Regions from separate parts of the Paenibacillus sp. IHB B 3415 genome, predicted to be linked through region 2. Evidence: riboswitches for the same ligand, from Rfam matches in the RefSeq annotation. Region 2 holds a riboswitch; the other holds the start of a gene.

Region 1 (3,418 bases), on a different contig from region 2:
ACTTTTCAGTATGCCGGTTACGCGGATACCAGACCTGCCTACAATAACGCTACCGTTGAAGGGCGGCAGAAGAACCGCCGGGTCGAACTCATTGTCCTGCGGCAGCTTCAGGAGGAAGAATAACACGTATTTGCAAGCGAATCAGCTCAGAGATCTGCAGATGAGAAGGCACGGCAACCATTTGCTAGTATAAGGAGATTGAACGCTATGCAGACTACAAACGGAACGACACCGGACGCCACCCGTTTTCTCTATTTTCTGCGGCAGCTGGTTTCGCTGATCATGATTGTTTTTGCTCAGGGAATAATTACCTTCTTCATTGGCTTATCATCTGTATTTATGATGTTCTTCTCCTCCGATTACTTCTGGGGAGACCTGGCCCATGTGTATCCACCCGATAAACTGATGTATATAGGCATTGACTTCCTTATTGCCGGCGCAGCCTTTGCCCTGCCCTGGCTCGGGGTCTGGTGGATGCTCTACGGGCTGTCCGAGGATGGACGCATCCGCTGTTTCCCTCTTCTTTTACTCTTCGCTTATCTGACATTTGTGATCCTCTTTCTGCAGATCAATCCGGTCTATAACCCGGAAGCCATGATCCCTTCCTCCGCCGGGGAATCCACATTTCTGGTCTGTATGGGCATGTCTGCCGTGGTGCTTTTCCCGTTTTATTCGGCCGGTGTGTATTACTTCGTGCTCAAACCCAATGTCCGTCCCAGAAAAAGATACCGGTTTCTATTGCTGTGCCTTATCTTTGCCGTTGCTGGTTTGACTCTGCTCCCCGCCCTTTGGCACTTGGCTCCCCGCATTTATCCAGGCCTGCTCAGCTTTCCGGAATGATACAGAAACGCAAAAAGACAGACCTCTCACATTAGTAACATCCAATGTAATAAGAGAAGCCTGCCATGTTCATCTGTTCGTAAATCCAGTTCAGTCATCTATTCTAAAAATCCGGGTACATAAACGGTTGAAACTATTCCCCAACCAATTCCTTATAAGCAGCCGCATCCAGCAGGCCGGAAGCTGCCTCGGCAAACTCACCGTCAAGCTCCAGCTCAAAAATCCAACCGCCGCCGTATGGCTGATCATTGATCAGCTCCGGACTGGATTCGAGTGCGTCGTTGATCTTGGTTACCTTGCCGGATACCGGCGAGTACAGCTCCGACACCGTCTTAACAGACTCGATACTGCCTACGCTGTCGCCCGCGGAAATGGCTGCGCCGACTTCCGGAAACTCAACAAACACGATGTCGCCCAATAAATGCTGCGCATGATCCGTAATTCCCACACGTACTACGCGTCCTTCACCCTGCTGTGCCCATTCATGCTCTTCGCTGTATAGCAGGTTGTCCAACACTTCACTCATTTCCAAGCCGCCTCTTTTCCACATTTGGAGTTCTAAATTTAGTTATAGCCTAAGTTATGACCTTGCCTAATGTCAATATAACTGACAGGAAAATTAAATTTGTCATCTTTTTGACGTTTTTTGATTGACAGCGTGCTTGTAAACCCGGTTTAATGGAGTCAGTAGAAAAACATATGGTTTGCGAATGATGGCATAGGGAGAGACTGACCCTCAGGGGCAGCGCCGAAGGAGTAAGCCCGGGATGGGTGAATCTCTCAGGCAAAAGGACCTTTGCCGGACGCATCTCTGGAGAGCATCCACAGCCTGGACAACAGGAAACGGATCACCAACGGGGAAACCTGCGGGCAGGATAGCAGGGTAACTCTCAGGTACAAAGGACAGAGCGAAAGTCAATTTATGCATGTTTGATGTGCATTGATGGACTTTCGCCTGTCCTTTTTTGCATGTAAACAGACTAAGGGGTGACACGATGGAGTCTTTGAGAAGAACGCCTTTTTATGATCTCTATGCCGCTTATGCGGAGTCCAGATGCATTGATTTCGGCGGCTGGGAGCTGCCGGTGCAGTTTACTGGCATCGTTAAGGAACATGAAGCAGTCCGCCAGCAGGCCGGACTGTTCGATGTATCGCATATGGGTGAATTCATGGTTGACGGCAGCGGCGCTGAAGCCTTCCTCCAGCAGATGACCACCAATGATGTCAGCCGCCTAGCAGACGGCGCAGCGCAGTATTCCCTGATGCTCTACCCAAGCGGCGGAGTGGTTGACGATCTGCTCGTCTACCGCCTGGGCCATGAGCGCTACATGCTCGTCGTGAACGCCTCCAATATCGACAAGGACTTCCAGTGGCTGCAGGAGCATCTCACCGCTGAATTCAGCGGTGTCAGCTTGAAGAATGTCTCTGATGAGACGCTGCTGCTCGCTCTGCAGGGGCCGCTGGCTGAGACGATTCTGGCCGAAGTTACCTCTGCCCCGCTTGCAGAGCTGAAGCCCTTCCACTTCATCGAACACGCCGAGGTCTGCGGCGTTTCTGTACTGCTCTCCCGCACCGGCTATACCGGTGAGGACGGCTTTGAGCTGTACGCCCCGGTCCACACAGCGGCTGCACTCTGGAATGGTCTGCTGGCCGCAGGCGCGCCGCATGGCCTGACCCCTGCCGGACTCGGCGCACGCGACACACTCCGCTTCGAAGCCAAGCTGCCGCTGTATGGCCAGGAGCTCTCGGCGGATATTACGCCGCTCGAAGCGGGTGTCCAGTTCTTCGTGAAGCTGGACAAAGCGGATTTCATCGGCCGCGATGCCCTGCTGAAGCAGAAGGAAGCTGGCCTCCCGCGCCGTCTTGTGGGCCTGGAAATGATCGACCGCGGGATTCCCCGCTCCCATTATCCCGTATATGCGGACGGTGTGAAGATTGGTGAAGTCACAACCGGTACCCAATCCCCAACGCTGAAACGTAATCTCGGACTTGCCCTGCTGGATGCTGCCTATACTGAGATCGGCACAGAGGTGTATGTGGAGATCCGCGGCAAGCAGCTGAAGGCTGCCGTGATCAAAGCCCCGTTCTACAAAAAGAGCCAAGGAGTGAAGCCGTAATGAAGCACCGCTATCTGCCTATGACGGAGCAAGACCGCGCAGAAATGATGGAGACTGTTGGGATTCAGTCCATCGATGAGCTATTCGCTGATATCCCTCAAGCTGTCCGCTACCAGGGAACGATGCCAATGTCCGGCCCGCTGGACGAATATGCGCTGCTGCGCCATATGAAGGGTCTGGCTGACAAAAATGCCGACTTTGATACCCATGCCAGCTTCCTCGGCGCTGGACTCTATGACCACCACATTCCTGTTGTCATTAACCATATTATTTCCCGTTCGGAATTCTATACTGCCTATACCCCTTATCAGCCAGAAATCAGCCAGGGCGAGCTTCAGGCAATCTTCGAATTCCAGTCCTATATCTGTGAGCTGACCGGCATGAAGGTTGCTAATGCAAGTATGTACGATGGTGCAACGGCCTTCTCCGAAGCAGCCGTGCTTGCCGCAGGCGCCACCAAA
Region 2 (3,418 bases):
CACTGGATATGGACTTCATGAACCTGAACCAGGCTGCCCATGGCGACCGTGAATACGGGTTCATCAATGCCCGCCTGAAGAAACAGAACAAAGTGGTAGTAGGGTACTGGGAACGCGCCGAAGTCCAGAAGCAAATTGCCGAATGGATGGACGTTGCCGTTGCGTATAACGAAAGCTTCAACATCAAAGTGGCCCGCTTCGGCGACAACATGCGTAACGTGGGCGTTACCGAAGGCGACAAGGTAGAAGCCCAGATTCAGTTCGGCTGGACCGTGGATTACTTCGGGATCGGCGACCTGGTTGCGTATGTAAACGAAGTGAAGGAAGAAGAAATTGATGCGCTGTTCGCTGAATATGCAGAGCAGTATGATTTCGATTACGGTTCATACAGCAAAGAAGCATGGGAAGCCAGCGTGAAGGTACAGGCCAGCTATGAAATTGCCCTCAAACGCTTCCTGGATGCCGGAAACTACAATGCGTTCACTTCGAACTTCGAAGACCTGCACGGCATGAAGCAGCTTCCGGGTCTTGCCGTTCAGCGTCTGATGGCACAAGGCTACGGCTTCGCCGGCGAAGGGGACTGGAAGACAGCAGCCCTGGACCGCCTGATGAAGGTGATGAGCCACAACCTGAACACCGGATTCATGGAAGATTACACCTACGAAATGGCTGCCGGCCAGGAAGCGATTCTGCAGTCCCACATGCTTGAGGTTGACCCGAGCCTGGCCAGCAACAAGCCGAAGGTGCTTGTGTCTCCGCTGGGTATCGGCGACCGCGAAGATCCGGCCCGTCTCGTATTCGACGGCAAGGCTGGCGAAGGCGTCGTGGTATCGATGGCTGACTTCGGCACGCATTACAAGCTGCTGATCAATGAAGTTACTGCCTTCGAGCCGACGGTTCCGGCTCCGAATCTTCCAGTGGCCCGTGTACTCTGGCAGGTGAAGCCTAACTTCCAGGATGGAATAAAAGCCTGGATCGAGAACGGCGGCGGCCACCATACTGTGGTGTCGCTCAACTTGACTACAGATCAGATCGTAACCTACGCCAAGCTGGTTGGCCTGGATTATGTAATTATTAAGTAAATAGTGGAATATTCTTGGATCAAATGAGCGGATGGGCTATTGCCTGTCTGCTTTTTTTTAATGCAGAGCCAAGGTATTACCGGCAAACTCATCCTCCGTGCCCGTGACTTTCTAAAATCCTGTACAAAATACAACTTTCGCTTCATTAAATTGGACTAAATCGAAAATTGTTGTACAAAAGGCAGCATTTCTCCTCCTGCATGCGGTTTAGCGTGGAAATTCTTGTATTTCATACAACAATCCATCAGAATAACCGGGTATCTGCGCATCCAAGTTGCAAAACGTACAACATTTATGCCGCTGCAGTGCAGGAGCGCACCCTAGAGATCTAGCCATAGGTAGGAGACTTTTATCACTGTTCAATACTCACATGCCGAGTAATATGTTAGAATATCAGAATGCATTAACGCTTCACCAATTTAATACATCACACGGGCTATGATTGCTATGGATCACACTATAGCAGGAGCAGCTTCTGGAGAGACTGCGGGAGACCGCAGCGCCGAAGGGTTCACAATCTCAGGCAAAAGGACAGAAGAGTACGGAATTTGTATTTGTTATGCTGATTAATTACGGTCAGCAGCGCAGGTAGCTTATTTTGATATTCTTATGAACCGGGAGATTGGATGATATCCAATCTCTTTTTGTTTTGGGGTCCCCGCAAAGTACCTGAGTAATCATCGAAGCTGAATCTCCACTTTGTGGGGGTATTTAGTATTGTTTCAGCAGCATAGCGTTTACACATTAAGGGGGAAAAAGGCAATGGCACAGACAGAATTAAAGAGAGATTTGGCGAACCGGCATGTACAGCTGATCGCTATCGGCGGCACGATTGGTACAGGGTTATTCCTGGGATCAGGCAGAGCGATTCAGCAGGCCGGCCCGTCCATTATGATCACGTATTTACTCGTGGGGATTGCCGTGTTTTTTGTGATGAGGGCGCTGGGTGAGCTGCTGCTCTCCAAAGCGGGATATCAATCTTTTACGGACATTGCTGAAGACTATCTGGGGCCGCGGGCTGCGTTCATTACAGGCTGGACCTACTGGTTCTGCTGGATTATGACGGCGATGGCGGATGTGATTGCAGTGGGCGTCTATGTGCAGTACTGGTTCGATATCCCGCAGTGGGTACCGGCCGTCATCTGCCTGATTATTCTGTTAGGACTCAATCTGCTGACGGTCAAAAGCTTCGGCGAACTCGAATTCTGGTTTGCTCTCATCAAAGTCGTCACGATTCTTGCCTTAATCGGCCTGGGAATCATTCTGCTGGTCATCGGGTTCAAGACGGATGCGGGATCGGTGACGGTCCGCAATCTCTGGGAGCACGGGGGCGTGTTCCCGAACGGTGTCAAGGGCTTCTTATTTTCCTTCCAGATGGTTGTGTTCGCTTATGTCGGTGTGGAGCTTGTCGGTGTATCAGCCGCAGAAACAGCAGATCCGGAGAAAAATATCCCCTCGGCGATTAACAAGATTCCTCTGCGGATTCTCTTCTTCTATGTGGGCGCGCTCTTCGTCCTGCTGTGCATTAACCCGTGGACCCAGCTCAGTGCGGCTGAAAGTCCTTTTGTGCGAACCTTCAGTTTGGTCGGGATTCCAGTTGCTGCGGGTATTATCAATTTCGTCGTCTTAACCTCAGCGGCTTCCGCCTGCAACAGCGGGATGTTCTCGACCAGCCGGATTTTGTATAATCTGAGCAGAAGGAATCAGGCATCCCCGCAGCTCGGCAAGCTGAACCGAAATCATGTGCCTGCTAACTCTTTATTTATTTCTACAATAGTTATATCGGCCGGGGCGCTGCTCAGCAAGCTTATTCCGGGTCAGGCTTTCGGCATTGTCACTACAATCAGCGCCATTTGCTTCATCTGGGTGTGGGGCGTTGTGCTCGTATGTCATATCAAATATAAGAGGAACCGCCCGGACTTACATGCCTCGTCCAAATTCAAAGCACCGTTCACGCCGGTCATCAATTATGCGGTATTAACGTTGTTTGCTGCTATTCTGATCATTATGCTGTTCGCAGATGATACCCGTCCGGCGCTGCTGTTTACGCCCCTATGGTTCATTCTGTTGTTCGTCCTGTACTCCATGCGGAGCAAGAAGGAGAAAAGTGATGCGGATGTTAGTATAATCAATACATGAGTGCAAGAATGTTCAAACGCTACTGACACGTTGTCAGTAGCGTTATAAGGAGGAATCCGAAACATGAAGCATAGATTACTCCAATATATGACCCGGCTGACCTCCCTCAGTGGAGAGCAGCAGCAGGCCATTCTGGATGAGATTCTTGTTGAGGAATACAGCAAGGGAGCCACGCTGCTTAGGCAGGGGGAGGTTCC

The links. Region 2 has a riboswitch for glycine ahead of QW71_RS08520 (amino acid permease). Riboswitches for the same ligand answer to the same signal wherever they lie in the genome.
Region 1: linked by a shared signal. The riboswitch ahead of gcvT (glycine cleavage system aminomethyltransferase GcvT) and the one ahead of QW71_RS08520 (amino acid permease) in region 2 are both predicted to bind glycine.

The regions. Positions count from the first base shown of each region.
Region 1 covers NZ_JUEI01000046.1:87,082-90,499, reverse strand. Annotated here, with positions in the region: gene QW71_RS20470 (flagellar motor protein MotB) at 1-123, shown strand, start outside; gene QW71_RS20465 (hypothetical protein) at 208-840, shown strand; gene gcvH (glycine cleavage system protein GcvH) at 974-1,366, opposite strand; glycine riboswitch at 1,551-1,646, shown strand; gene gcvT (glycine cleavage system aminomethyltransferase GcvT) at 1,836-2,957, shown strand; gene gcvPA (aminomethyl-transferring glycine dehydrogenase subunit GcvPA) at 2,957-3,418, shown strand, end outside.
Region 2 covers NZ_JUEI01000015.1:160,515-163,932, forward strand. Annotated here, with positions in the region: gene araA (L-arabinose isomerase) at 1-1,082, shown strand, start outside; glycine riboswitch at 1,548-1,627, shown strand; gene QW71_RS08520 (amino acid permease) at 1,845-3,221, shown strand; gene QW71_RS08525 (Crp/Fnr family transcriptional regulator) at 3,285-3,418, shown strand, end outside.